Regions from separate parts of the Bradyrhizobium guangzhouense genome, predicted to be linked through region 3. Evidence: predicted binding sites of a transcription regulator. Region 3 holds the regulator's gene; each other region holds the start of a gene.
The links. Region 3 encodes PhoB, which activates phosphate uptake and scavenging genes when phosphate is short. Its sites were predicted from a motif close to TGTCATNNANCTGTCAT; they were not measured.

Region 1 (7,682 bases), 1.7 Mb from region 3:
CGTCGTGCCGTCGCGTCGCCGCGCCGACGCAGGCGACAGGTTGACGCCGGTGACCGTGCGCACCACGTCGGTCGGCGCAAGGCGCTCGCGGAAATAGCGGCTCACGGCCTCGCAGAGATAGCTGACATCGGCGCCCGGCATCGCGACGATGGCGGGATCGCCGGTGAAATCATGCGTGACGGTGCCGACCAGTGTGAAATCACGCTCGAACGGGCTGGCAAAAATCAGCCGGCCATCGTCGTTCTGGAATACATAGACATTGTCGGACTCGAACAGTTTTGGCACGACGATCTGGCTCATCTGCACCGCTGCCATGGCCGGCTGCTTCTGCCTCAGCACGGTTTCCGCCACCAGCGACGTCCAGGCCCCAGTGGTATTGGCCAGCGCGCGGGCCGTAATCGTGCGGCGATGACCGCGATCGACGACAGCGAGCCGCCAGGTATCGGCCCTGTCGGCCCGTACGTAGCGCGCCCCTGTCCGGATCGCTGCGCCACGTTCGGCGGCATCCAGCGCCGTGAGCACCACCAGGCGCGAATCGTCGACGACGCAATCGGCGTATTCGAAAGCGATGCCGAACGGCCGTTTCAGCGCGTTGCCGACCGGATGATGCGTGATGTCTAAGGTCGTCGATGCCGGAAGGCCGCCGCGATTCGTCAGGGCGTCATAAACATAGAGGCCCGCCCGCAACAGCCAGGGCGGACGCTCGTCGGAATGGGCAGGGATCACAAAACTCATCGGCCGCACCAGATGCGGCGCGATCCGCAGCCAAATCCAGCGCTCGGCCAGTGCCCGGCGGACGCGCCAGAAGCCACGCCGCTCCAGCACCGAGAGATCGCCATGGATCAGCCGAGGGGTCGCCGACGAGGCCGCACCGCCGAGATCACCCTGCTCGATCAGGATCACCCGCAGCCCGCGGCCGGCGGCATCGCGGGCGAGGCTGACACCGTTCAGGCCGCCACCAATGATCGCGAGGTCGTAATCCGCCATGAAACCGTCGAGAGGGAACGAGGCAAGCGCTCGACATCACTAGAGCCATTTCCGCCCCGATGAAATCGGAGCGGGGCTCTAGATTTCTTATTTTGACGCGTTTTCTTTACGCGAACCGGTGTCCACTTCGCTCGAAAACGCTTTAGCCGGTCTTGAGCGCAAGCTCCATGGCCTCGCTGCGGCCGACGAGGTCGGCATATTTTCCGATCGGCATCGGCTTGCCGAGCAGGTAGCCCTGCACGCCGTCGCAGCCCTCCTTGGCGAGGAAAGCGAGCTGGTCGATCGTCTCGACGCCCTCGGCGATGATGGACATTTCCAGGCCGTGGCCGAGATCGATCACGGCGCGAACGATCGCCGCCGATTGCGGGTTGCGGCCGAGATTCATGATGAAGGCGCGATCGATCTTGATCTTGTCGAACGGGAAGGCCTGGAGATAGCTCAGCGAGGAATAGCCGCTGCCGAAATCGTCCATGGAGATGCGCACGCCCAGCGCCTTCAGGCGGCGTAGCAGCGCCAGGCCGCGATCGAAATCCTCGATCAACACGCCTTCGGTGATTTCCAGCTCGAGCCGGCCGGGCGAAAGCCCCGTCTCGATCAGGATCGAATGGACGAGACCAACCACGTCACCGTGCATGAACTGCGCCGGCGACAGATTGACCGCGACCTGCATTGGCTTCGGCCACGAGGCCGCCTCGCGGCAGACTTCGCGCAGGATCCATTCGCCCATCTCGACGATCAGGCCGCTTTCTTCCGCGATCGGGATGAATTCGGCCGGCGAGACCTGGCCGCGGACAGGATGCTGCCAGCGCGCCAGTGCCTCGAAGCCGATGATCTCGCTCTCGGCGACGCTGTTGCGCGCGATGCCCTGCGGCTGGAACGCAAGCGAAAGCTCGCCATTCTTGATCGCCTTCGACAGGTCCTGGTGCAGCACGCGGCGGTCGCGGATCTGCTGGTCCATCTCGGGCTGGTAGAGGCTGATCGTGCCGCACGACTTCTGCTTGGCGCGGAACAGGGCCGCGCCGGCATTGGCGAGCAGCGAGGCACCGTCGGGGCCATTGTGCGGGAAGACCGACATGCCGGTGGTGATACCGGCGCGGACCGCGCGGCCGTCGATCTGGAATTCCGGCGCGAGCGCCTCGCCGAGCTGCTGCGCCAGCGCGAGGCCCGCGTCGGGCTGCTTGCCGTCGATGATCAGCCCGAATTCGTCGCCAGACAGGCGCGCCACCAGACCGCCTCGCGCGGTGTCCTGGAGCCGCTGGGCCACCTCGATCAGCAGCTTGTCGCCAAGCGCATGGCCGAACACGTCGTTGACTTCCTTGAGGCCGTCGAGATCGACGCAAAGGACCGCGAATTCCTCGTCGGTCCCTTCGCAGGCTTCGATCATCTGGGTCAGCGCCTGAAGGAAGGCCGCGCGGTTCGGCAAATCGGTGAGGCCGTCGTGATAGGCCATGTGCGCCATCCGCGACTCGGTCTGCCGGCGGTTGGTGACGTCCTCGTGGGTCTTGATCAGATATTGCGGCTCACCGGCATCGTTGAGCACGGTGGCACGCCGGGTCAGGAACAGGCGCAGGCCGTCCTTGGTGGAGATCGGATGCTCCTCGGTGATCATCCCGCGTTTCTTGATCGCGGCCTCGTCGCGCGCGATGATCAGCTTGGCTTCCTTGGCATTGAAGATGTCGGAGGCGGTCAGGCCGGTGGCTTCCTCGCGCCGGCGGTTGAGGATCGTCTCGGCGCTGCGGTTGGCGAGCAGGTAGCGGCCGTCCTTGACCTGCTCCACGATCAGCGCCACGGGGATGTTATCGACGACGAGCTCGAGGAACTTCTTGGTGCTCTCGAGCTCCATCGACAGCGATTGCCGATCGGTGATGTCCTCGAACACGACCAGCAGGAATTGCGGCTTGTTGCTCTCGTTGCGGACCACGATCCGGATCGAGGCCACCATGCGCCGGGCCTGCTCGACCTCGACCTCGAATTCGTTGCGATATTGTCCTTCCGGCGCCAGCAATGCGGCCCGGTCGGTCGCCTCGATGCTATCAGCCGATTTCGGGCCGAACAGCTCGCGCGCGTTCTTGCCAACCACCTGGTCGCGCGAAAAGCCCCAGAAGTGCTCATAGGCGCGATTGGCGAAGATATAACGGCCGTCCTCGATGTTCTTTGCGGCGACGCAAGCCGGAACGTTGTCCAGCACCGTTTCCAGGAACTGCTTGGTGGAGGCGAGCTGCCGCGACAGTGCGCGCTGCTCGCTGACGTCGAGATGGGTCGCCACCGAGCCGCCGTTGGGCAGCACGAAGTATTTGACCAGGATGGAGCGGCCATCGGGCAGTTCGGTGATCAGGCCGTTGGGGCTCGCCGCCTTCTCGTAGAACTCGTCGTCAGAGACACCGAGGACCCCGCGCTTGCGCCGCAATCCGAGGATGTCGTAGCCGGTCATGCCGGTCCACAGATCCGAGCGCGCCAGGCCGTAGATCTCGAGATAGCGGTCGTTGCAGAAGATGACGCGCCGCTGCGCGTCCGTCATCACCACGCCCTGGTTGAGATTGTTCATGGCGGAGGAGATGAAGGCGTTGCGCCGCAGCTGCGAACGCTTGCTCTTGCGCAGCGCGGAATGGATCCACAGCGCGATCGCGGCCAGGAACGCGCAGACCACGACGCCCCCGATCAGGGCTTCCCAGACCAGATTGGGCCCGAAATCGCCAAGCTGGATCGGCGAAATGACGCTGTCGGCATAGGCACGCGAAGGCGCGACCGCGCTGGTCAGGCACGCGAGCGCCTGCACAGCAATCGGAAGCATGCTGCCTTCCTGCCAGTTCTTCTCAGCCATCAGCCACCCGCGATTTCAACTGCGGATTGTCTGGCTTCACGGGTTTGGATCGGGTAAACGCCTGTAGACCCAACAGAAAAATGTGACGTGAAATACGGCAATTGCCCTGACATGATAAATGCTTCCTTAACGGACAACGCCCGCGCAGCGCGTTTCCCGGGCAAACCGGAGCCATCGGCACCTTCAGCGGGACTTCTGCATCGCCATGGATAGGGTGGACTGCGTCGTCATCGGAGCCGGCGTGGTCGGGCTCGCGGTGGCAAGGAGGCTCGCACAGGCCGGGCGCGAGGTGATCGTGCTGGAGGAAGCCGAGGCCATCGGCACCGTCACCTCCTCGCGCAACAGCGAGGTGATCCATGCCGGGATCTATTACCGCGCCGGAAGCTGGATGGCGCGCATGTGCGTCAGCGGCAAGCATGCGCTGTACCGCTATTGCGGCGAGCGCGGCATTCCGCACAAGAATTGCGGCAAGCTGATCGTCGCGACCAATGCGAAGGAAACCGAGAAGCTGCAATCGATCAAGGCGCATGCCGAAGCCAATGGCGTGCTCGACATGCAGTTGCTCTCGGGCGACGCCGCACGCGCGCTGGAGCCGGCGCTGGCCTGCGACGCCGCGCTGCTGTCGCCGTCGACAGGCATCATCGACAGTCACGCCTACATGCTCTCGCTGCAAGGCGAGGCCGAGGCGGCGGGCGCCGCCTTTGCGTTTCACACGCCGCTGCTCCGCGCCAAGGCGGAAGCGGGCGTGATCGAGATCGAAGCCGGCGGCGAAGCGCCGATGACGTTGCAATGCGGCCTGCTCGTCAATGCCGCGGGATTGTCGGCGACATCAGTGGCGCGCCACATCGACGGCATGCCGATCGACCGGATTCCGCCGGCCTATCTCGCCAAGGGCAATTATTTCAGCTGCAATGCGCGCGCGCCGTTTTCGCGCCTGATCTATCCGGTGCCCGAACCCGGGGGGCTCGGGGTGCACCTGACGCTGGACATGGCAGGACAGGCGCGCTTCGGCCCCGATGTCGAATGGATCGAGACGATCGACTATGAGGTCGATCCGTCGCGCGCCGAGCGGTTCTATCCTGCGATCCGCAAATACTGGCCGACGCTGCCCGATGGCGCGCTGATGCCGAGTTATTCCGGCATCCGCCCGAAGATCGTGCCGCCGGCGGTGGCAACGCAGGATTTTCTGATGCAGGGGCCGCGCGATCACGGCGTCGCAGGACTGATCAATCTGTTCGGCATCGAATCGCCGGGACTGACATCGTCGCTCGCGATCGCGGACCACGTCGCGGAGCTGGCAGACATCTAGAACGCGTTTTTCGAGCCGAGTGGATAGGCGTCAACAAAAACGCGTCCAAACGAAAAGTCGTTGCGCGATGATGATCGCGCAACTGCGCACCTTACAGCAGGGACGAGCGCAAAGGCTCTCATCCCTGCCTGAAAGGATACGATCAAACTCGACGCTGTTACGGGGGTTACTAGTGAAGCGTGTCGCCGGTCTGCTTCAGTCGTTCAATCTGGTCCTTGACCATCAACTTGCGGCGCTTCAACTCAACAATTTGCAGGTCGTCTGTTGAAAGGTGCACGAGAGCTTCGTGCAATTCGTTTTCGAGAGTTTTGTGCTTCCGTTCCAATTCAACCAGATGTGCCTGAATTGTCATTCGAAACCTCCTCGGTAGGGGTGAACCTTGGATTCGATCCGGACGAGGAAGTGTACATCACCGATTCATTCTGTCGATATGTATCCGTCGTCGCACCGTCATTTTTGAAAATTCATATGTAATGAAGCGTGAGTAAGGAACCCACGCGCGAAAAATCCATGATATCAATGCGCTTACGCCACCTGCTCGCGAATCGTCGAAATATCGTGCGAGAGAGCGGTGCGTGACGGTCGCAGATCGCTTGCGATCACGCCGCGCAAGGACGATAATTTCCACAGGGCATCCACAGCCTTAATCTCAAGCCTATCGGTTTTTCGGCCACCGCAGCATGACCCATGAAGACGAGCGTGAACTCGAAGCCGAGCTCACCCGGTTGCAGCAGGAACACCGAGATCTCGATGCGGCGATCGATGCACTGCATCAATCGCCTGCCCCCGACCTATTGCGGTTACAGCGGTTGAAGAAACGCAAGCTGTTGTTGCGCGACCGTATCGCGTTCATCGAAGACCAGATTACCCCCGACATCATCGCCTGATCCCGACGCGGCCATGCACGACCGTGTGAATCCGCTTGACTCAAAAAGAACAAAAGAAGAACATAAGGACTGCCCCCGACGCTCCAGGACACGCCCCAAGGACAAACCCGCAAGGACACCGCCGATGTCAGTCCCCGCCCCTCTCGACAACAGCCGCTATGAACAGGCCTGCGACCAGGCGATCGCGATGTGCGACGGCAACCTGCGCAGCACCATCAAGGCGCTGATCATGGCCAACGAATATCTGGAAGCGGAGCTGGAAGAATTGCAGGCGGCTGTTACCGCCGGCTGCATCCCGGAGGCTTCGCGCAGCAGGAGCAGCGCGGCTTAAAGCCCCACCATTGGAGCAACGCCATGTCAGACGTGACCTACTACGTTGCAATGCCCTTCCTGATCGATGCCGACGGATCGCCTGTCGCAGGCACCGCTGAGGAATGCCAGAGCTCGACGGCCGCGCTACGGCGCGCAGAGGCCATGGCGCGCGGCACCGGCCACATCGGCGCCGTCGCGTTCAGCCGCTGCGGCGATCCCATGACCGGTGAATTCGGCGATGCCACGCTGCTGCGCAAATTCGGCAACGTGCCGGAAGATCTCGCAACTCTCTAGAGTCAGCTGCTAACAAGCCTGATCCGCGGCTCGTGCCGCCGGTGCGCCTTGCGCACATACATGGCGGCATCAGCCTCCTCCAGCGCGCGGACAGCATCGGACTGCGGCCCGAGCTGCGCGACGCCCGCCGAGGCACCTGCGGTCACGTGTTGGCCGCGAAAGGTGAAAGACAGATCGTCGATGGCCTGCTCGAAGATGGCAGCCTTCGCCTTGGCGTCGGTCTCGCTGAGATTCCACAACAACAAGGCGAACTCGTCGCCACCGAGACGGCCGACCACGTCAGACGCGCGGATCTGCCGCGTCAGCGTCGTTGCGATCGTTTTCAGCACCTCGTCGCCGGCGGCATGGCCGAAGGAATCGTTGATCGGTTTCAACCGGTCGACATCGAGCACGATCAGCGCGCCGCTGGCGCGATAGCGCTTCATGTAGGCGATGGCGCGCTGGAGTTCGCGCTCGAAGCCGCGCCGGTTGGGAATGTCGAGCAGGAAATCGGTATCGGCCGCCGCCTCGAGCTCGGCAACGCGCCGCAGCGCTTGCGACAGCTTGGCCCGCAGGCTGCGGATGGTCGCCTTGCTGGTGTCCTTGCTCGCTGTCTTGCCAATTGTCTTGGTCTTGCCAATTGTCTTGGCAGCGCCGGTACGGGAGGCGCGGCGCGGCGCCGCGGCCCGCTTGGGTACGACTTTCGTTCGGCGCCGGCTGGTCTTCCGGCCCTTTTTGGCCTTCGCAGCGGTCGCCCTTTTTGGTTTCTTCATGGGCATCCTGCTCAATGAAGGCTTGCGGGGATTCACCAAGACAGGATAGTGCATTCCCTTCTCCTTGCCACCGCCTTGCGAGCCGCCGGCCGGAACCGTTAATCTGGCCTATCCTTCTATTTTTCGAGCACAATTGACGTCATGACCGCGCCGATCGCCATCATCATGGGAAGCCAGTCGGACTGGGAGACGATGCGGCACGCCGCCGACACGCTTCGAGCGCTCGGTGTCGCCTCCGACACCCGCATCGTTTCGGCCCACCGCACCCCCGACCGGCTGTTTACCTTCGCCAAAGGCGCCAAGGCTGAAGGCTTCAAGGT
Region 2 (7,682 bases), 1.3 Mb from region 3:
AGGGCATCGGCATTTCGCGGCTGGCGAACGGCACCTGATAGCCGGGGATCGCGATCGCTTTCAGGATCGCGCGGCGGATCATCCGCTTGGTCTGCTCGTCGAGATAGGCGAAGTTGTAGGTGGGCGCGTTCATTCCGCGGCCTCCTTTATGGCATCGGGGGCGCTGGCTTCAGGCGAAGCTTCGGCAAATTCCTTGCGCAGCTTGCGCAACAGACCGAGCTCGGACTGGAAGTCGACATAATGCGGCAGCTTCAGATGCTCGACGAAGCCGGTCGCCTGGACGTTATCCGAATGCGACAACACGAATTCTTCATCTTGCGCCGGGGCCAGGGCCTCTTCACCGAGCTCGCGGGCACGCAAAGCACGATCCACCAGCGCCATCGACATGGTCTTGCGCTCGCTCTGGCCAAAGGCAAGACCATAGCCGCGCGTGAAGCACGGCGCTTCCGTCGCCGATCCCTTGAACTGGTTGACCATCTGGCACTCCGTGAGCTCGATCGAACCGAGCGGCACGGCGAAACCGACGTCTTCGGCGGCGAATTCCACCTCGACCTCGCCGAAGCGGATCTCGCCGGCGAAGGGATGGTTGCGGCCATAGCCGCGTTGCGTGGAGTAGCCCATCGCCAGCAGGAAGCCTTCGTCGCCGCGGGCGAGATTTTGCAGGCGCAGGTCGCGGTCCGCCGGAAAGTTCAGCGGCTCCCGCGTGAGATCGCCGACGACGGCGCCGTCGTCCGCCTGCGGCGATGATTCGATCAGCCCGTCGCGGCCGAGAATGTCGGTCACGCGCGGCGTTGGCGCCGTGGACGCTTCGGCCACGGCCGGTGCGTCCGGCACGAAACCCTGGGTGAGCGAGGGATCGAGCAGACGGTGGGTATAGTCGAAGGTCGGCCCGAGGATCTGGCCGCCGGGAATGTCCTTGAAGGTCGACGACACCCGCCGCTGCACCCGCATCGCGCCGGTGTTAACAGGCTCGCTGGCGCCGAAGCGCGGCAGGGTGGCGCGGAAGGCGCGAACCAGAAAGATCGCCTCGATCAGATCGCCGCGCGCCTGCTTGATCGCGAGCGCCGCGAGCTCGCGGTCATAGAGCGAGCCTTCGCTCATGACGCGGTCGACGGCGAGCCCAAGCTGTTCCGAGATCTGGTCGAGCGAGACTTCCGCAACGCTCTGGTCGCCGCGCCTGGCGTTGGCGAGCAGGCGATGGGCGTTCTCGATGGCGCGTTCGCCGCCTTTGACTGCGACATACATGCCTCTAGCCTCCCTTGCTCATGACGCGCGTGGTGCGCGGGATCGCGACCACGGCATCATCGGCCACCAGAACCAGGTCGATGCCGCGCGGAAACAGCGTCTCGTTGAAACGCAGCTGCTCGAACAGATCGAAGGGCTTGAACGAAGCTGCAAGCGTCGCGACGCCGTCGATGCCGGGCCCGCGGAGTTCAAAGTTTCGCCCTGAATCCAGGCTCTCGACCTGAATGATCACGGTGGTCGAACGGTCAGGATATTCGTTGGTGCCGAGCGCAAAGCGCTCGAGATTGGGCAGCAACATGCCGTCGCTGATCAGCGCGAAGGCCGCAATCGAGGAATCCTGAATCACCGGCGCACCGGTGTGGAATTTGAGCCACTTCAGGACGTCTGCGCTCTCGGCCATGCGCGCATCGAGCCAAAGCGGCGTGTCGTGATCGAACAGCGTCAGCGCGATCGCGGCGGTGCCGCGCATCATGGGTCCTGCCGTTCCAGCCATCGGCACGATGCGCTGGACCGTGCCGGGCCGCGCCATCGCGTCCATGACCGAGCGAAAGGTCGATTGCGCCGACAACACCTTGTCGGCGAACCCCGGCGGCAATTCCGCAATCGTTGTCATGGCCTCACCCTTCACCGCGCACCATGGTGTAGAAATCAACCTTCGTCGCAGCCGTCTCTTCGGCCTGCTGCTTGCGTCTGACCATAAGCTGCTCGCGCAACGGTGCGATTACGTCGCGCTGGACCGCCACGCTGAAATCGCGCGATTGCACCAATGCGTCGCACAGGGCGATCAGCCGCGCCTTCTCACTGTCGCGCCCGAGCGTGTAGCCGAAGCCGATCTCGCCGCTGGCAAGCCGCACCGCGGCGCGCGACACGGTCGCCTCACCCAGATTGAACGGCGCGCCGTCGCCGCCGACCCGGCCGCGCAGCATCACCAGACCGTTCTCCGGTTCACGCAAATCCTGATGGCCGGGCAAGGAGATCGTGCGGAGACGGGCGGCGATCTCGCCCGCCTCCGCGTGCGCCAGCACGGCCATGGCGGCCTGGCGCTGGGCTTGCTGCGTGATGTGCTGGGTCACTGAATCCACCGACCGTTTCGACAAAACTTGCCGAATTCAAGTTGTCTATGATACTAGACAACTTGATACGGAAACGCCATGACTGTTTCGTGACAAACGTGTGATTTCCGGGCTAGGCTGGCCGCCGACATGAGTATGCAGGACACCGCCTCTTCAGGCGTCGCGCTGTGGCGCCTCGTTGCCGACGGCATCGAGCGCGGCATCGCGGACGGCCGTTTTGCCGCCGGCGACAAATTGCCGGGCGAGATGGAGATCGCCGAAACCTATCGCGTCAACAGGCATACCGTGCGGCGGGCGCTCGCAGCCCTTGCCGAGCGCGGCATCGTGCGCGCCGAGCGCGGCAGCGGAACCTATGTCGAGGCGCAGAAGCTCGCTTATCCGTTGCGCTCGCGCACACGCTTTTCGGAGATCGTCGGCGCCGAAGGCCGCGAGCCGCATGGCCGGTTGATCGAGGCGTCAGACGATGTCGCAACCCGCGAGCTTGCACGGGAATTGGGATTGAAGACCGGTGCGCCGCTGGTGCGGATCGAGGCGATCCGCCTCGCCGATCGCACGCCGATCTGCGTCTCCACCACCTGGCTGTCGGCAGAGCGGTTTCCGGGCGCCGGCACGGTGTTTTCAGCCACGCGGTCCATGACGAAAATGCTCGAGCATTACGGGATCCGCGACTATCGCCGCGGTGCCACCCGGATCACCGCCGGCATCGTCGATGCGACCGACGCCGCAAGGCTCGACCTGCCGCTCGGGCGGCCGATCCTGGTGGTCGATGCGACGGACCTCGATCTCGAGGGCAGGCCGCTGGTGACGAAGCATTCGCGCTTTGCGGCGGAAAGGGTGGAGTTTTTGGTGGAGCCGTAGACTCTTTCCCTCTCCCCTTGTGGGACCCCTTGTGGGAGAGGGTGGCTCGCCGAAGCGGCGAGACGGGCGAGGGGTATGCCTCCACGAGTCCAATTTGACTTCGCGGAGACATACCCCTCATCCGGCGCTTCGCGCCACCTTCTCCCACAAGGGGAGAAGGGAAGAAAGAAACCTCATGCCACCGCCCGCTTGCCAATGATCGCAAACCGCAGCTTGCCCGAGATGAAATCGATCGCGGCGACGGCGACCAGGATCATCAGGATCAGGAACGACACCTTCTGCCATTCCAGCACGCGGATTTGCTCGGCGAGCTGGAGACCGATGCCGCCGGCGCCGACGATGCCGATGATGGTGGCCGAGCGCGTGTTCGATTCGATGAAATAGAGCACCTGACCGGCGATGACGGGCAACACCTGCGGCATCAGGCCGAAGCGGATCTCGTGCAGCGCGCTGCCGCCCGAGGCGCGAATGCCTTCGACCTGCTTCTGGTCCGCGCCCTCGATCGCCTCCGAGAACAGTTTTCCGAATGCGCCGAAATCCGACACGGCAATCGCGAGCACGCCGGCGAACGGACCGAGCCCTACGACGTTGATCCAGACCAGCGCCCAGATCAGCGTATCGACGCCGCGGATCGAATCGAGGAACCGCCGCACCGGGAAGCGGACGATGTGAGGCACGATATTGCGGGCTGCCAGCAGGCTGACCGGCAGCGCCAGCAGGGCGGCGAGCGTGGTGCCGAGCAGCGCGATCGACAGCGTCTCTCCCAGTGCCTGCAGATAGAGCGGCAGCGACGAGCCGGGATCGGGCGGCATCATCATCATACTGATCCAGCCGAGCTGGCTCAGCCCAGCGATAAAACGCGACGGCGAGAAGTCGAGATCGACCAGGCCGAACACGAAAATCGCAAGCGCCGCCGCGAGCATCGCGGGCGTCGCCAGGCGCGACGACGCCGGGCGGTCGAAGACGTCAGGGTAGCGCGCGCGAAGTTCCGCGGTGTTCACGTCCTGCGGCTTACTCAAGTCCGCGCCTCCCTGCCGAACAGCCGGGCGCGCACCCAGCCGGTGGTGATGTCGATCAGGAAGACGGTGATGATGATGGTCACGAGGATCGCGCTGACGTCGGAGTAGTAGAATTTTCGGATCGCGACAATGAACTCCTGCCCGATCCCTCCGGCGCCGACAAAGCCCATCACCGAGGCCTCGCGCACGTTGATCTCGAAGCGCAGCAGCGCGTAGCTGACATAGCTGGCCGAGACCTGCGGCAGGATCGCAAAGCGCATGCAGGAGATCCAACTCGCGCCGGTGGAGCGGATGCCCTCGACCGGCTTCATGTCGGCATTCTCGACGATCTCGGAAAACTGCTTGCCGAGCGCGCCGGTGGAGTGGATCGCGATCGCGAGCACGCCCGCCACCGGACCGAGGCCGAAGGCCATCACGAAGATCAGCGCGAACACGATGCCGGGCACAGTGCGGGCGAATTCCAGCAGCCGCCGGACGGTGAAGCGCAGCCAGGACGAAGGCGCGGTGTTCTCAGCCGCGAAGAAATTGAGCACGAACGCGAGCACCGCACCGATCAGCGTGCCGACATAGGAGATCAGCAGCGTCTCGCCGAGCAGCTTGAGCCAATTGTGCAGCCCCCAGAACCACTCTCGAAAGTCGGTCCAGACCCGCTGACCGCTGTCGAGGGTGAGGATTCGATCGAAATAGCTGACGAAATTGCCGAGATAGGTGAAGAAGGTGCGCAAATTCACTTCGGCACCGATCGAAGCCACGATCAGCGCGGCAACGAAGACGGCGAGGCTCGCCAGCAAGCGCAAGCGCTTGCGCGCGACCGCCCTGCGATATGCGGCGTTCAGGACGGCGAGCTGCTGGTCGGGAAGGAGCGAAACCGCAATCGTCATCGAAGGCACAGATCCATCACGACAGATCCATCAAGAAAAGAGCCGGGTCCGTCGACCCGGCTCCAGTACGTCGTCCCGACGAGCTCAGGACGCCTTCTTACGCAGATTGTCGACGAACTTGATCAGCTCGATGGTCTTGTCGTAGTCCTGGTTCGTGATCGGCTCCCAAGGCTTGTTCTTGCCGTCGGAGAGCTTGTTGTAGGCCTCTGGGTCCTTCTTTGCCGCGTCCATGAACGCCTGCTTGATCGCCGCCTTCATGTCGTCAGGCAAATCGCTGAGATAGGCATAGGGCGAGTTGATGATCAGATCCGACTTCACGATGATGCGGAAATCTTCCTTCTTCATCGGCGTACCGTCGGACGACTTCACCATGCCCTTGTTGAGCATGCGGGTGAGGTTCGAATCGTCGTCCGCGTTCCACCAGTTGGCGGCGACGTCCACCGTGCCCTGGGCCAGCGCCAGCACGGCGTTCTCGTGGCTTCCGGTGAACACCACCTTCGAGAAGAAGGAATCGGGATCGATGGCGAGCTGGTTCAGCTTGTAGCGGGGCATGTTGTTGCCCGACGTCGAATTCGGATCGACCAGGCCGAGATTCTTGCCCTTGAGGTCCTCGATCTTCTGGTAGGGCGACTTCGCCAGGACATAGAACACCGAATAGTAGCCCTTCGAGCCGTCGGAATTGACGTCGATCGCAAACGCATCGGTCTTCACGCCGGTGAGCCGGGCGCGCGAGAACGACGCCGGACCGTAATAGGCGACCTGGATGTTGCCGGCGCGCTGGCCCTCGATGACGGCGGCGTAGTCATTGGCCACGCGCAGCGTCACCTTCACGCCGAGCTCCTTCGAGAGATAGTTGGCGAACGGCGTCCAGCGCTCAGTGACACCCGAAGCGTTCTCCGCCGGGACCACGGCGAAGGTGATCTCCGGATATTTCGTCTTCCAGTCTTCGGCGGAAGCGGATCCGGCAAAGGTCAGCGCGGCGGCGCCGGCAAGAATGAGTCTGCGAGTGATCATGTTAGCCCTCTTCCCAGGTTGAGGTCGGTTGAAGCGAAAGTGACGATGCGGAGCCGCTCAGGCCGCCGCAGCCGTTCCGAGTGCCGGAACGCCCTCGGGCGCCGGCGCAGGCATGCCACCCATGACGTCGGCGGCTTCGAGATCGTAGAGCTCACGCGCGACAAGATCGGTCAGCGCGGACGGCGCGCCGTCGAACACCACCCGTCCCTGCGCCATGCCGATCAGGCGATCGCAATAGCTGCGCGCCAGATCGAGCGAATGCAGGTTGCAGAGCACGGTGATGCCGAAATGCTTGTTGATGCGCAGCAGCGCATCCATGACGATCTTGGTGTTGCGCGGATCGAGCGAGGCGATCGGCTCGTCGGCGAGGATGATGTCGGGCTGCTGCACCAGCGCCCGCGCGATCGCGACGCGCTGCTGCTGCCCGCCGGAAAGCTGATCGGCGCGTTGGGCGGCGAGCGCCGCGATATCAAACTGTTCCAGCGCCGACATCGCCAGCGCCTTGTCCTGCTCGGGCCAGATCTGCGAGAGCGAGCGCCAGGCCGGCATGGTGGCAAGGCGCCCCATCAGCACATTGGTCAGCACGTCGAGGCGGCCGACCAGGTTGAATTGCTGGAAGATCATCGCCGATCGCGCCCGCCACTGCCGCAATTCCTTGCCGCGCAGCGCGGTGACGTCGAGGCCATCGAACAGGATGCGGCCCTGCGTCGGCGTCACCAGACGATTGATGGTCCGCAGCAGCGTCGACTTGCCGGCGCCGGAGCGCCCGATCACACCGACGAAGCCGCCGGGGGAGATTTGAAACGAAGCGTCGTCCACCGCGGCTTTTGCGCCGAAGCGGCACGTCAGACCTTCAACCACCAGCATGCAGGGCTCCAGAATAGCTCGAGCCCACCGCTATCCTCGGCGGTTGACACTTGTGTGACATGCACAACGCGGTGCGGCGATCCTACACACATCATCCCCTGTCATCGCGTCGTCATGACATCGTCATCAAGCCACCCGAAGAGATGCGCCCGCCCTCAAACGCCCGGATGCAACATGGCCAAAGTGCTATCGGTCGAGCCGACCATCGATCCTTCGGCGAAGCTGCATGAGGTCAGGCTCGGCGCCTATACCGAGGTCGGCGCCCGCACCATCCTGCATGAAGTCGCGATGGGGGATTACTCCTATGTCGTCAATGACGCGCAGATCACCTACACGACCATCGGAAAATTCTGCTCGATCGCGGCGATGACGCGCATCAATCCCGGCAATCATCCGATGCATCGCGCCACGCAGGCGCATTTCACCTACCGGTCCAGCGCTTACTTTCCTGGCGAAAGCGACGACACCGATTTCTTCGACTGGCGGCGCCAGCATCACGTCCACATCGGCCATGACGTCTGGATCGGCCATGGCGCGATCGTGCTGCCCGGCCGCAATATCGGCACCGGGGCGGTGATCGCGGCCGGCGCCATCGTCACCAGGGACGTGCCGGCCTATACCATCGTCGCCGGCAATCCGGCGCGTATCGTGCGTCGCAGGTTCTCGGAGGAGGTTGCCGGACGGCTGGCCAGGCTGGCATGGTGGGACTGGGATCACGACAAATT
Region 3 (7,682 bases):
GGATCAGCCTCGCGCTCTATCCGGGGCACGACATCAACCAAAAAAGTATATTCTTGCTACAGGGGATCGGCGTGGCAGATATGGCTGTCGAGAGCGATGTGATTGATGCCGCCGGTCCGTATGATCGCGCCAAGGCTTTGAGCGCGTTCAAGCTCGGCGATGTCACCTTCTACTGGATCACGCGTCTCAGCGCGATTTCGGTTCTTCTCATTCTCGGCGGCATCATCGTTTCGCTGATCATCGGCGCCGTCCCGGCGATGAAGGAATACGGCTTCGCGTTCCTGTGGACGCAGCGCTGGGCCCCGTCGGCGGATCCGCCCGTGCTCGGCGCGCTCGGACCGATGTACGGCACGCTCGTCACCTCCTTCATCGCGATGCTGATCGCCATTCCCGTGGGTCTCGGCATTGCGATCTTCCTCACCGAGCTGTGCCCGCAATGGCTGCGCCGCCCGATCGGCATGGCCATCGAGTTGCTCGCGGGCATTCCTTCCATCATCTACGGCATGTGGGGCTTCTTCGTGCTGGGGCCGTTCCTGGCCAACACCTTCCAGCCCTTCATGATCAAGATCTTCGAGGGCATCCCCGTGCTCGGCGCGATCTTCGCGGGGCCCCCGTCCTATCTCAGCCTGTTCAACGCCGCGCTGATCCTTGCGATCATGGTGCTGCCCTTCATCACCTCGATCTCGGTCGACGTGTTCAAGACGGTGCCGCCGGTGCTGAAAGAGGCCGCCTACGGCGTCGGCTGTACCACCTGGGAAGTCGTACGCAGCGTGGTCATCCCCTATACCCGCGTCGGCATCATCGGCGGTGTCATGCTGGCGCTGGGCCGCGCGCTCGGCGAGACCATGGCGGTGACCTTCATCATCGGCAATTCGTTCCGCATCTCGTCCTCGATCTTCGCGCCGGGTACCACCATCTCGGCGGCGATCGCATCCGAATTCGCCGAGAGCGACGGCCTGCACCAGTCCGGCCTGATCCTGCTCGGCCTGCTGCTGTTCGTGCTGACGTTCTTCGTGCTCGCCGGCGCCCGGCTGATGCTGCTGCGCCTGGAAAAGAAGGCGGGGAAGTAACATGAACCCGATTTACGCACGCCGCCGCCGCAAGGACATCGTCATCCGCGGGCTCTGCATCGGCGCCGCCGCCTTCGGCGTCACCTGGCTCGCGCTGATCCTGATGACGCTGCTCTATAACGGGGTGGCCGGCCTCAGCCTCGACCTGTTCGCCGCTGACACGCCGCCGCCGGGCTCGACCGAAGGCGGCCTGCGCAATGCCATCATCGGCTCGCTGATCATGACCGTGATCGGCGTCGGCATCGGCGCGCCGCTCGGCCTGTTCGCCGGCACCTATCTGGCCGAGTACGGCCGCAACGACAGGCTGACCTCGGTGATCCGCTTCATCAACGACATCCTGCTGTCGGCGCCCTCGATCATCATCGGCCTGTTCATCTACGGCGCGGTGGTGGTGCCGATGCGCGGCTTCTCGGCGATCGCAGGTTCGCTCGCGCTCGCCGTGATCGTGATCCCCGTGGTGCTGCGCACGACCGAGGACATGCTGTCGCTGGTGCCCAACGCGCTTCGCGAGGCAGCCTCGGCGCTCGGCCTGCCGCGTTCGCTGGTGATCAAACGGATCGCCTATCGTGCCGCCCGTTCCGGCCTCATCACCGGCGTGCTGCTCGCCACCGCCCGCGTCGCCGGCGAAACCGCGCCGCTGCTCTTCACCGCGCTGTCGAACCAGTTCTTCAGCCTCAGCCTGAACAAGACGATGGCGAACCTGCCCGTGACCATCAACAACTTCGTCCAGAGCCCCTACGCCTATTGGAAGCAGCTTGCCTGGAGCGGCGCGCTGCTGATTACCCTGACCGTGCTAGCCCTGAACATTGGCGCGCGCATTCTCGGCGCCGAGAGGACCGCAAAATGAGTGATCTTTCCGTGTCGATGAGCGCGTCCGGTGGGCTTCCGCATGCCCAGCAGCCGCTGCCGGAAGCCCCGGCCAAGGTGACGGTGCGCAGCCTCAACTTCTATTATGGCGAGCACCACGCCCTGAAGAACATCAATCTGGCGCTCGGCACCAACCGCGTCACGGCTTTCATCGGCCCGTCGGGTTGCGGCAAGTCGACCCTGCTGCGCATCTTCAACCGGATGTACGACCTCTATCCCGGCCAGCGCGTCACCGGTCAGCTGATGCTCGACCAGACCAACATCCTCGACCCCAAGCTGGACCTCAATCTGCTGCGCGCCCGCGTCGGCATGGTGTTCCAGAAGCCGACGCCGTTCCCGATGACGATCTACGAGAACATTGCCTTCGGCATCCGCCTCTATGAGAAGATCTCGAAGTCCGAGATGGACGACCGCGTGGAGAAGGCGCTGCGCGGCGGCGCGCTGTGGAACGAGGTCAAGGACAAGCTCAACGCGTCCGGCCTGTCGCTCTCCGGCGGCCAGCAGCAGCGTCTCTGCATCGCCCGCACCGTCGCGGTGCGGCCCGAGGTGATCCTGTTCGACGAGCCCTGCTCGGCGCTGGACCCGATCTCGACCGCCAAGGTCGAAGAGCTGATCCAGGAGCTGTCGGAGAACTATACGATCGCGATCGTCACCCACAACATGCAGCAGGCGGCGCGCGTTTCCGACAAGACCGCCTTCATGTATCTCGGTGAGCTGATCGAGTTCGACGACACCAGCAAGATCTTCACGTCGCCGTCCGACCGGCGCACGCAGGATTACATTACCGGCCGGTTCGGCTGAGGAGACGGACATGGGTTCTGAACATACCGCAAAGGCTTTCGATACCGACCTCCAGGAACTGACACGGTCGGTTGCGGAAATGGGCGGCCTCGCCGAGCGCATGATCGTCGATTCCGTCGACGCACTGATCCGTCGCGACGTCGCGCTCGGCCAGCGCGTCGTCAACACCGACGCCGAGATCGACGCGCTTCAGAAGAGGATCGAGGAGCACGCCGTGCTCACCATCGCCCGCCGCCAGCCGATGGCGGTGGACCTGCGCGAAATCGTCGGCGCGATGCGCGTCGCGACCGATCTCGAGCGGATCGGCGATCTCGCCAAGAACATGGGCAAGCGCGTCGCGGCGCTGGAGACCGATTTCCATCCGCTCAAGCTGTTCCGCGGCCTCGAACACATGACCGACCTCGTGCAGCAGCAGGTCAAGTCGGTGCTCGACGCCTATGCCGCGCACGATCTGCCGGCGGCGATGGCGGTGTGGAAGGGCGACGAGGAAGTCGACGCCATCTGCACCTCGCTGTTCCGCGAGCTCCTCACCTACATGATGGAGGATCCGCGCAACATCTCGTTCTGCATCCATCTGATGTTTTGCGCCAAGAACATCGAGCGGATCGGCGACCACGCCACCAACATCGCCGAGACCGTGTTCTACATGATCGAAGGCCAGGCCATCACCGACAAGCGGCCGAAAGGCGACATGACGACCTTCGCCACGACGATCCCCAATACCTGAATCCTCAAGGAGCGACGACCCCATGGGCGCACGCATTATGGTGGTTGAGGACGAGGAAGCTCTCACCGAGCTGCTTCGTTACAACCTCGAAGGCGACGGCTATGACGTCGAGACGGTGATGCGCGGCGACGACGCCGATACCCGCCTCAAGGAGCACATCCCCGATCTGATCGTGCTCGACTGGATGCTGCCCGGCCTGTCCGGTATCGAGCTGTGCCGGCGGCTGCGCGCGCGCTCCGACACCAAGCAGCTGCCGATCATCATGCTCACCGCGCGTGGCGAGGAGAGCGAGCGTGTCAGGGGCCTCGCAACCGGCGCCGACGACTACATCGTCAAGCCGTTCTCGGTGCCCGAGCTGCTGGCGCGGGTGAAGGGCCTGCTGCGGCGCGCCAGCCCCGAGCGGCTCGCGACCGTGCTGGCTTTCGGCGACATCGAGCTCGATCGCGAGAAGCGCCGCGTGGCGCGCTCGGGCCGGCCGATCGATCTCGGCCCGACCGAATATCGCCTGCTGGAGTTCTTCCTGGAGCATCCCGGCCGGGTGTTCTCGCGCGAGCAGCTGCTCGACAGCGTCTGGGGTCGCGACATCTATATCGACGAGCGCACCGTCGACGTGCATATCGGCCGCCTGCGCAAGCTGCTCAATCTCGGCCGCGAGCAGGACCCGATCCGCACCGTCCGCGGCGCCGGCTACGCCCTCGACGATCGCTTCGCGAAGGCCGAGCAGACGTCAAGCTAGCTACGCGCAGGAAAAACAAAAAAGCGCGCCTTGGGGCGCGCTTTTTTTTGTCTCGATCATCCCGGACGATGTCGTCTCGAGCTGTGCTCAGCGCGTGCCGGGCTTCGCCGGAGCGCGACGGCGATCGGCGGCCGGCTGATACGCCACCCGCGAGTGCTGGGCGCAGTAGGGCAGGCCGGACAGCGCCTTGCCGCCACAGAAGAAGAAATCCGGGCTCGAGGGATCGCCGACCGGCCAGTGGCAGGTGGCCTCGTTCAATTCGAGCAGCGACAGCCGCTGGCTCATCGGCACCACGTTGTCGTAAGTGACCGGTTCGGCCTCGACCTCGACCTCGAAGGCCTGCGCCAGCGCGGTGTTGCCGCGCGCGATGGGGCGGCTCACCCGCATCATGTGCTGCGCAGGACGTGCCTTGCGCGGTCGGGGAGCTGCTGATGAGGGGCTCTTGGCGCGGCCGGACAGGCCGAGCCTGTGCACCTTGCCGATCACGGCGTTGCGGGTCACGTTACCGAGCTCAGCGGCGATCTGGCTCGCCGAAAGTCCGGCCTCCCAGAGCTTTTTCAGCTGCTCGACACGATCATCCGACCAGGTCAAAACCGTCATTGCACCCTTTCCTTCGCCGGCGCCTGCCATCTATGGGGCCTCACGACGAATGCCTAAGCCTCGAAAAACCCGTGCCGCCAGAATCCCTTAAGGCTCGCCGGGCGCACCAAATGCGCCCGGGCGTTTACGCCGGTACATGAGGACTTTTGGGATCAGAACCGCTGCACGAGATGTCGTATCTGACAAGCCAAACGCTACAATATGGCGTGACTCACGCGCAAGAGTCCGCCGACTCGCTTCCACATGTTCCGTGGCGAAAATCCCGCAAAATCGCCACCGCAAGACTACGGATTCAGCATTTCGCGGGGCTTTCCGGGCGGCATTGACACCCGTATTGCCAAGCATAAGATGGTTGCGCGTGCCGCCCTTAAAAGGCGGCACGTTTCGTTTTCCGGTCCAAATGACGCGCTGCGCAAGGCGCGTTCAGGCCGTCCGAAACACCCTGAGTGACCACCAAAGAGACCGTCATGACCAACAGCGCAACGCCGCATTTGCTCCCCGTTTTCGCCAGGGCCGACATCGGTTTTGAGCGCGGTGAAGGCGTCTGGTTGATCGCAACCAATGGCGATCGCTATCTCGATTTCACCTCGGGCGTGGCGGTGAATGCGCTCGGCCATGCCCATCCGGCGCTGGTCAAGGCGCTGCAGGAGCAGGCCACGAAGCTCTGGCACATGTCGAACCTGTTCCAGAGCCCGGATGGCGAGAAGCTCGCTGCGCGTCTCTGCAACGAGAGCTTTGCCGACTTCGTGTTCTTCTGCAATTCCGGCGCCGAAGCGCTGGAGGGTGTGATCAAGCTGGTCCGCCATCATCACTTCTCCAAGGGCCATCCGGAACGCTACCGCATCATCACCTTCGAAGGCGCCTTCCACGGCCGCACGCTGGCGACGCTGGCCGCGACCGGTTCGGCAAAATACCTCGAAGGTTACGGTCCGCCGATGGAGGGCTTCGACCAGATCCCGCATGGCGACATCGAAGCCGTGAAGAAGGCAATCGGTCCTCACACCGCCGGCATCCTGATCGAGCCGATCCAGGGCGAGGGCGGCGTACGTCCGGCGACATCGGCCTTCCTCAAGGCGTTGCGCCAGCTCTGCGACGAAAAGGGCCTGCTGCTCGCCTTCGACGAGGTGCAGACCGGCATGGGCCGCACCGGCGATCTCTTTGCCTATCGACGCACCGGCGTCACACCAGACGTGATGTCGCTGGCGAAGGCGCTCGGCGGCGGCTTCCCGATCGGCGCGATCCTGGCGACGGCGGATGCGGCCGCCGGCATGGGCCCCGGCTCGCACGGCTCGACCTTCGGCGGCAATCCGCTGGCGATCGCGGCCGCGAACGCCGTGCTCGACGTCATGCTCAAGCCCGGCTTCTTCGATCACGTGCAGAAGATGTCGCTGCTGCTCAAGCAGAAGCTCGCCTCCGTGATCGACCGTCACCCCGATATCGTCAGCGAAATCCGCGGCGAGGGGCTCTTGATCGGCATCAAGGCCGTGGTGCCGTCAGGTGATCTGGTCGCAGCCTTGCGCAACGAGAAGCTGCTCACCGTCGGCGCCGGCGACAATGTCGTGCGCTTCCTGCCGCCCTTGATCGTCACCGAGGCCGAGATCGAGGACAGCGTCATCAGGCTCGAACGCGCCTGCACGGCGCTGTCAGGCAACAAGCGGGCGGCAAGCTGATGAGCAAGGGTCCCAAGCATTTCCTTGATATCAACGAGCTGCCGCTGTCGGAGCTCAAGAGCATGCTGGCGGCCTCCTCCGCCATGAAGGCGAAGCAGAAGGCGCATCAGCCGGTCAGGCCGCTCGAAGGCAAGACGCTGGCGATGATCTTCGAGCGCCCGTCGACCCGCACGCGCGTCTCGTTCGACGTCGCCATGCGCCAGCTCGGCGGTGAGCCCATCATGCTCACCGGCGCCGAGATGCAGCTCGGTCGCGGCGAGACCATTGCCGACACCGCGCGCGTGCTGTCGCGCTATGTCGATGCCATCATGATCCGCATCCTCAACCACGAGGCGCTACTCGAGCTCGCGGCGTATGCAACCGTACCCGTCATCAACGGCCTGACGCGTCGCTCGCATCCGTGCCAGGTGATGGCCGACCTCATGACCTATGAGGAGCATCGCGGCCCGATCGAGGGGCGAACCGTGGCCTGGACCGGCGACGACAACAACGTGCTGGCGTCCTGGGCTCATGCCGCCGAACGCTTCAAGTTCAAGCTCAATGTCGCAACGCCGCCGGAGCTTGCCCCGAAGAAGGTGATGCGCGACTGGATCAAGGCGACCAATGCGCCGATCGTGCTCGGCACCGATCCCGAGGCCGCGGTGAAGGGCGCCGATTGCGTCGTCACCGACACCTGGGTGTCGATGGGCGACAAGGAAGGCGAGCACCGTCACAACGTGCTCAAGCCCTATCAGGTCAATGCCAAGCTGATGTCGCTGGCAAAGCCCGATGCGCTGTTCATGCACTGCTTGCCCGCCCATCGCGGCGAGGAGGTCACCGACGAGGTGATCGACGGTCCGCAATCGGTCGTGTTCGACGAGGCCGAGAACCGCCTGCACGCACAAAAGGGCATTCTGGCCTGGTGCTTCGACGCGGTGAAGTAAGGCGCGCATGGTGTTAATCGTCGTCCTGGCGAAAGCCAGGACCCATTACCACCGACCGTAGTTTGGCGAAGATTGGTCATTGCCGTCTCGCGCCACAACTCCACCTTGAGGTTATGGGTCCTGGCTTTCGCCAGGACGACATCGAGTTTGCGGTACAGTTTGCGTAATCAAAGCCGCGTCTGAGCGCGTTGCCCGCGCCCCCTTCCATTTCCGCCCTCCGACCCCAGATAAAGCGCCATGGTTTCCCAATCCCCTGACATGAAAGCCGGGCCTGAAGGCCCGGTTCGC
Region 4 (7,682 bases), 2.7 Mb from region 3:
CGCTCGCTGCGCAGATGGCGGTTGAAGATTCCGGCCTGGGCGCGAAGGGGTGGAAGATCGACATCATCTCGGGCGATCACCAGAACAAGCCCGACATCGGCACCGCGATCGCGCGGCAGTGGTTCGACGTCGACAAGGTCGACATCATCGTCGACGTGCCGAACTCCGGCGTGGCGCTGGCGGTCAACAACGTCGTCAAGGAAAAAAACGGCGTCTACATCAATTCCGGCGCGGCGACCTCGGACCTCACCAACGCGCAGTGCTCGCCCAACACCGTGCACTGGACCTACGATACCTACATGCTGGCGCATACCACGGGCCAGGCGCTGGTGAAGGCGGGTGGCGACACCTGGTTCTTCCTGACGGCGGACTACGCCTTCGGTGCGGCGCTGGAGCGCGATACCACGGCGGTCGTCACCGCCAATGGCGGCAAGGTGGTCGGCGGGGTCAAGCATCCGCTAAACACGCCGGACTTCTCCTCGTTCCTGCTCCAGGCGCAGGCCTCCAAGGCCAAGATCATCGGCCTTGCCAATGCCGGTGGTGACACCACCAACACGATCAAGCAGGCCGCCGAGTTCGGTATCGGCAAGGGTGGCCAGAAGCTCGCGGCGCTGCTGCTGTTCCTCACCGACGTCAAGGCCATTGGCCTCGAGACGGCGCAGGGCCTCAACTTCACCGAGACCTTTTACTGGGACATGAACGACAAGACCCGGGCTTTCTCCAAGCGGTTTTCGGAGAAGATGAAGAACGGTGCGATGCCGACCATGGTTCAGGCCGGCGTTTATGCGGGCGTGCGCCACTATCTCAAGGCGCTCGAGGCGCTCGGCGGCAATCCGCATGATGGCGTGAAGGTCGTCGAGAAGATGAAGTCCATGCCGACCGAAGACGATCTGTTCGGCAAGGGCGAGATCCAGCCCAATGGCCGCACCATCCACAACGCCTATCTGTTCGAGGTGAAGAAGCCCTCCGAGTCCAAGGGACCGTGGGATTTCTACAAGCTCGTGGGGACAGTGCCGGGCGACCAGGCTTTCACGCCGCTCGCCGAAAGCAAGTGCGCGCTGCTCAAGAAATAAGATCGACAGCTCGCCGGCACTGTGCAGGCGGGCGCTACTTTGGGAACGCCGAAGGGACTGGGTGCTGGATCGATGCAGGCTCTCTACGCACAGCTACTGGTGGGACTGATCAACGGCTCGTTTTACGCGCTGCTCAGTCTCGGGCTCGCCGTGATCTTCGGCATGCTCAACATCATCAATTTCGCCCATGGTGCGCTTTACATGATGGGCGCTTTCGTTGCCTATTTCCTGCTGAACATCGGCGGCATCAGTTACTGGTGGGCGCTGCTGCTGGCCCCCGTCATCGTCGGCATCTTCGGCATGATCCTGGAACGGACCATGCTGCAATGGTTGACCGGGCTCGATCACCTCTACGGCCTGCTGCTCACCTTCGGCATCGCGCTGATCGTCCAGGGCGTGTTCCAGAACTATTTCGGTTCGTCCGGCCTGCCTTATTCCATTCCGGACCAACTCAGAGGCGGCATGAATCTCGGCTTCATGTTCCTGCCCATCTATCGTGGCTGGGTCGTCATCTTCTCGCTCGTCGTGTGCTTTGCCACCTGGTTCCTGATCGAGAAGACGCGGCTTGGCGCTTACCTGCGCGCCGCCACGGAAAATCCGACTCTGGTGCGCGCCTTCGGCATCAACGTGCCCCGCATGATCACGCTCACCTACGGCCTCGGCGTCGGCCTGGCCGCGCTCGCCGGCGTGCTGTCGGCGCCGATCAACCAGGTGCGGCCGCTGATGGGCGCCGACCTCATCATCGTGGTGTTCGCCGTGGTGGTGATCGGCGGCATGGGATCGATCATGGGCTCCATCATCACCGGCTTTGCGCTCGGTGTGATCGAGGGCTTGACCAAATATTTTTACCCCGAGGCCTCCAACACCGTCGTGTTCGTGCTGATGGTGCTTGTGCTCCTGGTGAAGCCAACGGGATTGACGGGAAGGGCAGCCTGATATGACAGCCTTGACGGACGATACGCTGCCGGTCACGCCGCGCGCGATGCGTGACGAGATGATCTTGTTCGTGGTGATGGCGCTGCTGCTGGCGTCGGTGCCTTTCACGGGAGTCTATCCGTTCTTCGTGATGCAGGCGCTTTGCTTTGCGCTGTTGGCCTGCGCCTTCAATCTCCTGATCGGCTATGGCGGCCTGTTATCGTTTGGCCATGCCATGTTCATGGGCACGGCCGGTTATTGCAGCGCGCATGCGCTGAAGGTCTGGGCGCTGCCCCCGGAACTCGGCGTTCTCGTCGGCATCGCCGCTGCGTTCGTGCTGTCGCTCATCACCGGCTACATCTCGATCCGTCGCCAGGGCATCTATTTCTCGATGATCACGCTGGCGCTGTCGCAGCTCCTGTATTTCATCTACCTCCAGGCGCCATTCACCCATGGCGAGGACGGCATCCAGGGCATTCCGCAGGGGCACATGTTCGGTGTGCTCGATTTGTCCAAGCCGACCGTGCTCTATTACGTCGTGCTCGTCGGCTTCCTTGCCGGCTTCCTGCTGATCTACAGGATCATCAACTCGCCCTTCGGCGAGGTCCTGAAATCGATCCGCGAGAACGAGCCGCGTGCGATCTCGCTGGGCTATCGGACCGACCAGTACAAATTCCTGGCGTTCGTCCTGTCGGGGACGCTGGCGGGTTTCGCCGGCGCGCTGAAGGTGTTCGTGGCGCAGAACGCCTCGCTCACCGATGTGCACTGGTCGATGTCCGGTGAAGTCGTGCTGATGACGCTGGTCGGCGGTCTCGGCACCATTTTCGGTCCCGTGGTCGGCGCCTTCGTGATCATCGCCATGCAGCAATATCTGGCGGGCTTCGGCCAGTGGGTGACGGTGATTCAGGGCTCGATCTTCGTGATCTGCGTGCTCACTTTCCGCCGTGGCGTCATTGGCGAAATCGCGCATTACTTCCGCAGATCGCTCTAAGTCGCTGATATCGCATCAATTTTGATGGCGAGGTAAATCCGGTGGATGACCCTGCCTGGCGGGTGTGAGACGGCACGCGCGCGAGGCAAAAATGGTCTATGACGGTTTTGTGACGGCCCTGACAGGGCCGGCCCATGTCCAACCGGTAGACTATCCCATGATGCGTTGGTTTCGCGCCTTCCTGCCCAAGGAAGAACGATTTTTCGACCTGTTCGACCGCCATGCCCAGACGGTGATACAGGGTGCAATCGCGCTCCAGGGCGTGCTCAATGGCGGCGAGGAGACGCCGGTCTATTGCCAGCGCGTCAGCCAGTTCGAGAACGACGCTGACAACATCACCCGCGAGGTGCTGACAGCGGTGCGCCGCACCTTCATCACGCCGTTCGACCGCGGCGACATCAAGAACCTGATCACCTCGCTGGATGATGCCATCGACCAGATGCAGCAGACGGCCAAGGCCGTGATGCTGTTCGAGGTCCGCACCTTCGAGCCGCCGATGCGCGAGATCGGGGCGCTGCTGATCGAGTGCGCCAATCTGGTGGGCCGTGCGCTGCCGCTGATGCAGGAGATCGGCAAGAACGTGGCCATGCTGACCGCGATCACGGAGGAACTGACCAAGCTCGAAGGCCGCGTCGACGATCTCCACGACATCGGCCTGAAGGAGCTGTTCCTCAAGCATCGCAACGGCAGCGCGATGGATTTCATCGTCGGCGTCGAGATTTACGATCACCTTGAAAAGGTGGCTGATCGCTTCGACGACGTCGCGAACGAGATCAACAGCATCGTCATCGAGCAAGTGTAGGGCAGGGCCGTCGTGGATGCTGCGTTGGGTCTTCCCGTCCTGGTCGGACTGATCGCCGTCGCACTGCTGTTCGACTTCCTGAACGGCCTGCACGACGCCGCCAATTCGATCGCGACCATCGTCTCGACCCGGGTGCTGCGGCCGCAATTCGCGGTGTTCTGGGCGGCGTTCTTCAATTTCGTCGCCTTCATGGTGTTCGGCCTGCACGTCGCCCAGACCATCGGCACCGGCATCATCGATCCCGCCATCGTCGACGCCCAGGTGATCTTCGCCGCGCTTGTCGGCGCCATCGTCTGGAATCTCGTGACCTGGGCGCTGGGCATTCCGTCCTCGTCCTCGCATGCGCTGATCGGCGGCCTCGTCGGCGGCGGCATGGCCAAGGCCGGGATTTCGGCGGCGGTCTGGAGCGGGCTCACCAAGGCGGTGCTGGCGATCGTGCTGTCGCCGCTGGTCGGCTTCCTGCTCGCGATGATGCTCGTTGCGATCGTGTCATGGCTGTCGGTGCGCTCGACGCCGTTCGCGGTCGACCGCGCCTTCCGCATCCTGCAATTCGCCTCGGCCTCGCTCTATTCGCTCGGCCATGGCGGCAACGACGCGCAGAAGACGATGGGCATCATTGCCGTGCTGCTCTATTCGCAGGGTCATCTCGGCAACGAATTCTCGGTGCCGTTCTGGGTGGTGCTGTCCTGCCAGGCTGCGATGGCCCTGGGCACCCTGATGGGTGGCTGGCGCATCGTCCGCACCATGGGCCTGCGCATCACCAAGCTGACGCCGATGCAGGGTTTTTGTGCCGAGACCGGCGGCGCGGCGACCCTCTTCATCGCCACCTTCCTCGGCGTTCCCGTCTCGACCACCCACACCATCACGGGTGCCATCGTCGGCGTCGGTGCGGCTCGTCGTGTCTCGGCGGTGCGCTGGAACGTGGCGAGCTCGATCGTCTATGCCTGGGTGATCACGATCCCGGCCTCGGCCATCGTCGCGGCGCTCAGCTGGTGGGCGGTCCAGATCTTCAAGTAACGAGCTTCAGCCCGACGATGCCGGCCACGATCAGCCCGATGCTGGCAAGGCGAAGTGCTGTGGCGGGCTCGCCGAACAGGAAGATGCCGAGCGTGGCGGTGCCGACCGCGCCGATGCCGGTCCAGACCGCATAGGCGGTTCCGACGGGCAGGGACTTGAGAGCGATGCCGAGCAGGATCACGCTGCCGGCCATGGCCGCGAGCGTGATGACGGAGGGAACCAGCCTGGAGAAGCCCTCGGTATATTTCAGGCCAATAGCCCAGGTGATCTCGAGAAGACCGGCGACGAACAGGATGCTCCAGGCCATGGCGACCCTCCATTCAAGGCAGGGTCGTCCCCGCTGGGCTGATAGGCTGCTGAGCAGGAAGGCCGTCCTTCCCCAAGGCCCAGTATGGCCAGGGCCGATATGGGGCTGGCCGAAGGGCTGCGCAATCACCAAATCAGGCTTGATCCCTCTCATTTTCCCTGCCAAACGCTCCCGCCATGTCCGACATTGCAGCCACCACAGCCGAATCGCCGGCCCGTTCCCCGCTTGCCGCCGAAGTGGCGCGGCGGCGCACCTTTGCGATCATCTCGCATCCGGACGCCGGCAAGACCACGCTGACCGAAAAGCTGCTGCTGTTCGGCGGCGCCATCAACCTTGCCGGCCAGGTCAAGGCCAAGGGCGAGCGGCGCAATACCCGTTCGGACTGGATGAAGATCGAGCGCGAGCGCGGCATCTCGGTCGTGACGTCGGTGATGACCTTCGAGTTCGAGGGCCTCGTGTTCAACCTGCTGGACACGCCGGGCCACGAGGACTTTTCGGAGGACACCTATCGCACGCTCACGGCGGTCGATTCCGCCGTGATGGTGATCGACGCGGCCAAAGGTATCGAGGCACGCACGCGAAAGCTGTTCGAGGTCTGTCGCCTTCGCGATATCCCGATCATCACGTTCATCAACAAGATGGACCGCGAGAGCCGCGACGTTTTCGAGCTGCTCGACGAGATCGAGAAGACGCTGGCTCTCGACACCACGCCGATGACCTGGCCGGTCGGCCGGGGGCGCGATTTCCTCGGCACTTATGATGTCATTAACGGCGGTGTCCGCCTGCTCGAAGGCGGCGGAGCCAAGACCGGCGCGGCGCAGCAGATCGAAATCGCCGAGCTCGCCAAGCTCAACGCCAATCTCGATGCCTCCGCCGTGAAGGACGAGCTCGAGCTGGTCACCGAGGCCTCGAAACCGTTCGAGCTCGAAGCGTTCCGCGAGGGACATCTGACACCGGTCTATTTCGGCAGCGCGTTGCGCAATTTCGGTGTCGGCGACCTCTTGGAGGGTCTCGGCAAGTTCGCCCCCGAGCCGCGCGCACAGGATAGCGACCAGCGCAGGGTCGAAGCGACCGACCCGCGCATGAGCGCCTTCGTGTTCAAGATCCAGGCCAACATGGATCCGAACCACCGCGACCGCATCGCGTTCGCGCGCCTTTGCTCGGGCAAGCTCAGCCGCGGCATGAAGGCAAAGCTGGTGCGCACCGGCAAGAGCATGCCGCTGTCGAGCCCGCAATTCTTCTTTGCCCAGGATCGTTCGGTGGCCGACGAGGCCTTTGCCGGCGACGTCGTCGGCATCCCCAATCACGGCACGCTGCGCATCGGCGATACGCTGACCGAGGGCGAGGACTTCAATTTCGTCGGCGTCCCGAGCTTCGCGCCTGAAATCGTCCGCCGCGTCCGTCTCACCGACGCGATGAAGGCGAAGAAGCTGAAGGAAGCCCTTCAGCAGATGTCGGAGGAGGGCGTCGTCCAGGTGTTCCGTCCGCGCGACGGTGCGCCGGCGCTGGTCGGTGTGGTCGGTGCGCTGCAGCTCGACGTGCTCAAGGCGCGGCTCGAAGCTGAATATTCATTGCCGGTCGAGTTCGAGGTGAGTGAGTTCCAGCTCGCGCGCTGGGTCTCCTCGGAGGATCGCAAGAAACTCGACACGTTCATCGCGGCGAACACCTCAAGCATTGCTGACGATGTCGACGGCGATCCCGTGTACCTGGCGCGGAACGAGTTCTACCTCGGCTACACCAAAGAGCGCGCCGAGGGCATCGAGTTCACCAACGTCAAGGACGTCAAGAAGAAGGGCTAGGGGGCACGTACTGCCTACCGCGTCCTTAGGCTCTGCGGCCACACCCTCCGCTGTCATGCCCCGGCTTGACCGGGCTTGACCGGGGCATCCAGTACGCCGAGGCCTCTCGACCCAATCACAACTTTCTCTGGAATACTGGGTCGCCCGGTCGAGCCGGGCGACGACACCATTGCCTGAACGCGAGGACGACACCATTGCCTGAACGCGAGCATGTGAACGCCCGCAGGCTTGACGCTTCCACGGTCGGTGCCACGTTTGTCGCGTGACATCGCGAGCTCGAAGCATGTGGCGCGGTATTCTCGTTTTCACACTGTTGGCATTCTCGACCGTCGCCGCCGCCGCGCAGCGTCGCCAGATCAATCCGATCCCGTTTGCGCACGAGCCGTGCAGTGTGCTCGACTTCAGGCCCTGCACGCCGTCCTATTGCAGTCCGCTGGAGCCCGGCCCCTGCATTCCCGAGATCGACTATCCCTACGGCGAGAATCTCCAGCTCACGATCGAGAGCGTGCCGGCGGAGGCCGATCGGGCCAAGTATCAAAAGCCGGATCATGATCTCGATACGATCGGCGATCTCTTTGCCGAGCTGCGGACGTGCTGGTCACCGCCGTCTGACAAGGCGCGCGCGGGCATGCAGATGGCTGTCCGCTTCAGCTTCAACAAGGCCGGCGGCCTGATCGGTCCGCCGCGGCTGACCTTTGCGACGGCAGGCGTCCCCGCCGATATCAGAACCATCTACCTCGACGCGATCAATTCGTCCCTGAACGCCTGTCTGCCGCTG

Region 1: the regulator PhoB is predicted to act here: its motif matches at 5,555-5,571, upstream of XH91_RS07035 (YdcH family protein).
Region 2: the regulator PhoB is predicted to act here: its motif matches at 2,397-2,413, upstream of phnF (phosphonate metabolism transcriptional regulator PhnF).
Region 4: the regulator PhoB is predicted to act here: its motif matches at 3,078-3,094, upstream of XH91_RS20470 (DUF47 domain-containing protein).

What each region holds. Positions count from the first base shown of each region.
Region 1 covers NZ_CP030053.1:1,439,734-1,447,415, reverse strand. Annotated here, with positions in the region: gene XH91_RS07050 (glycerol-3-phosphate dehydrogenase) at 1-987, opposite strand, end outside; gene XH91_RS07045 (sensor domain-containing protein) at 1,130-3,808, opposite strand; gene XH91_RS07040 (NAD(P)/FAD-dependent oxidoreductase) at 4,014-5,117, shown strand; gene XH91_RS07035 (YdcH family protein) at 5,287-5,469, opposite strand; gene XH91_RS07030 (YdcH family protein) at 5,798-6,004, shown strand; gene XH91_RS07025 (hypothetical protein) at 6,129-6,335, shown strand; gene XH91_RS07020 (hypothetical protein) at 6,359-6,610, shown strand; gene XH91_RS07015 (GGDEF domain-containing protein) at 6,613-7,362, opposite strand; gene purE (5-(carboxyamino)imidazole ribonucleotide mutase) at 7,504-7,682, shown strand, end outside.
Region 2 covers NZ_CP030053.1:1,055,872-1,063,553, reverse strand. Annotated here, with positions in the region: gene XH91_RS05185 (alpha-D-ribose 1-methylphosphonate 5-phosphate C-P-lyase PhnJ) at 1-133, opposite strand, end outside; gene XH91_RS05180 (carbon-phosphorus lyase complex subunit) at 130-1,245, opposite strand; gene phnH (phosphonate C-P lyase system protein PhnH) at 1,250-1,858, opposite strand; gene phnG (phosphonate C-P lyase system protein PhnG) at 1,863-2,327, opposite strand; gene phnF (phosphonate metabolism transcriptional regulator PhnF) at 2,448-3,176, shown strand; gene phnE (phosphonate ABC transporter, permease protein PhnE) at 3,350-4,234, opposite strand; gene phnE (phosphonate ABC transporter, permease protein PhnE) at 4,192-5,076, opposite strand; gene phnD (phosphonate ABC transporter substrate-binding protein) at 5,161-6,090, opposite strand; gene phnC (phosphonate ABC transporter ATP-binding protein) at 6,148-6,957, opposite strand; gene XH91_RS05140 (LbetaH domain-containing protein) at 7,132-7,682, shown strand, end outside.
Region 3 covers NZ_CP030053.1:6,896,666-6,904,347, reverse strand. Annotated here, with positions in the region: gene pstC (phosphate ABC transporter permease subunit PstC) at 81-1,070, shown strand; gene pstA (phosphate ABC transporter permease PstA) at 1,072-1,917, shown strand; gene pstB (phosphate ABC transporter ATP-binding protein PstB) at 1,914-2,738, shown strand; gene phoU (phosphate signaling complex protein PhoU) at 2,749-3,465, shown strand; gene phoB (phosphate regulon transcriptional regulator PhoB) at 3,488-4,201, shown strand; gene XH91_RS32885 (GcrA family cell cycle regulator) at 4,289-4,801, opposite strand; gene XH91_RS32880 (aspartate aminotransferase family protein) at 5,269-6,471, shown strand; gene argF (ornithine carbamoyltransferase) at 6,471-7,394, shown strand; gene XH91_RS32870 (Hsp33 family molecular chaperone) at 7,632-7,682, shown strand, end outside.
Region 4 covers NZ_CP030053.1:4,234,996-4,242,677, reverse strand. Annotated here, with positions in the region: gene XH91_RS20485 (ABC transporter substrate-binding protein) at 1-1,073, shown strand, start outside; gene XH91_RS20480 (branched-chain amino acid ABC transporter permease) at 1,146-2,009, shown strand; gene XH91_RS20475 (branched-chain amino acid ABC transporter permease) at 2,011-2,979, shown strand; gene XH91_RS20470 (DUF47 domain-containing protein) at 3,137-3,781, shown strand; gene XH91_RS20465 (inorganic phosphate transporter) at 3,794-4,798, shown strand; gene sugE (quaternary ammonium compound efflux SMR transporter SugE) at 4,791-5,105, opposite strand; gene XH91_RS20455 (peptide chain release factor 3) at 5,282-6,904, shown strand; gene XH91_RS20450 (hypothetical protein) at 7,188-7,682, shown strand, end outside.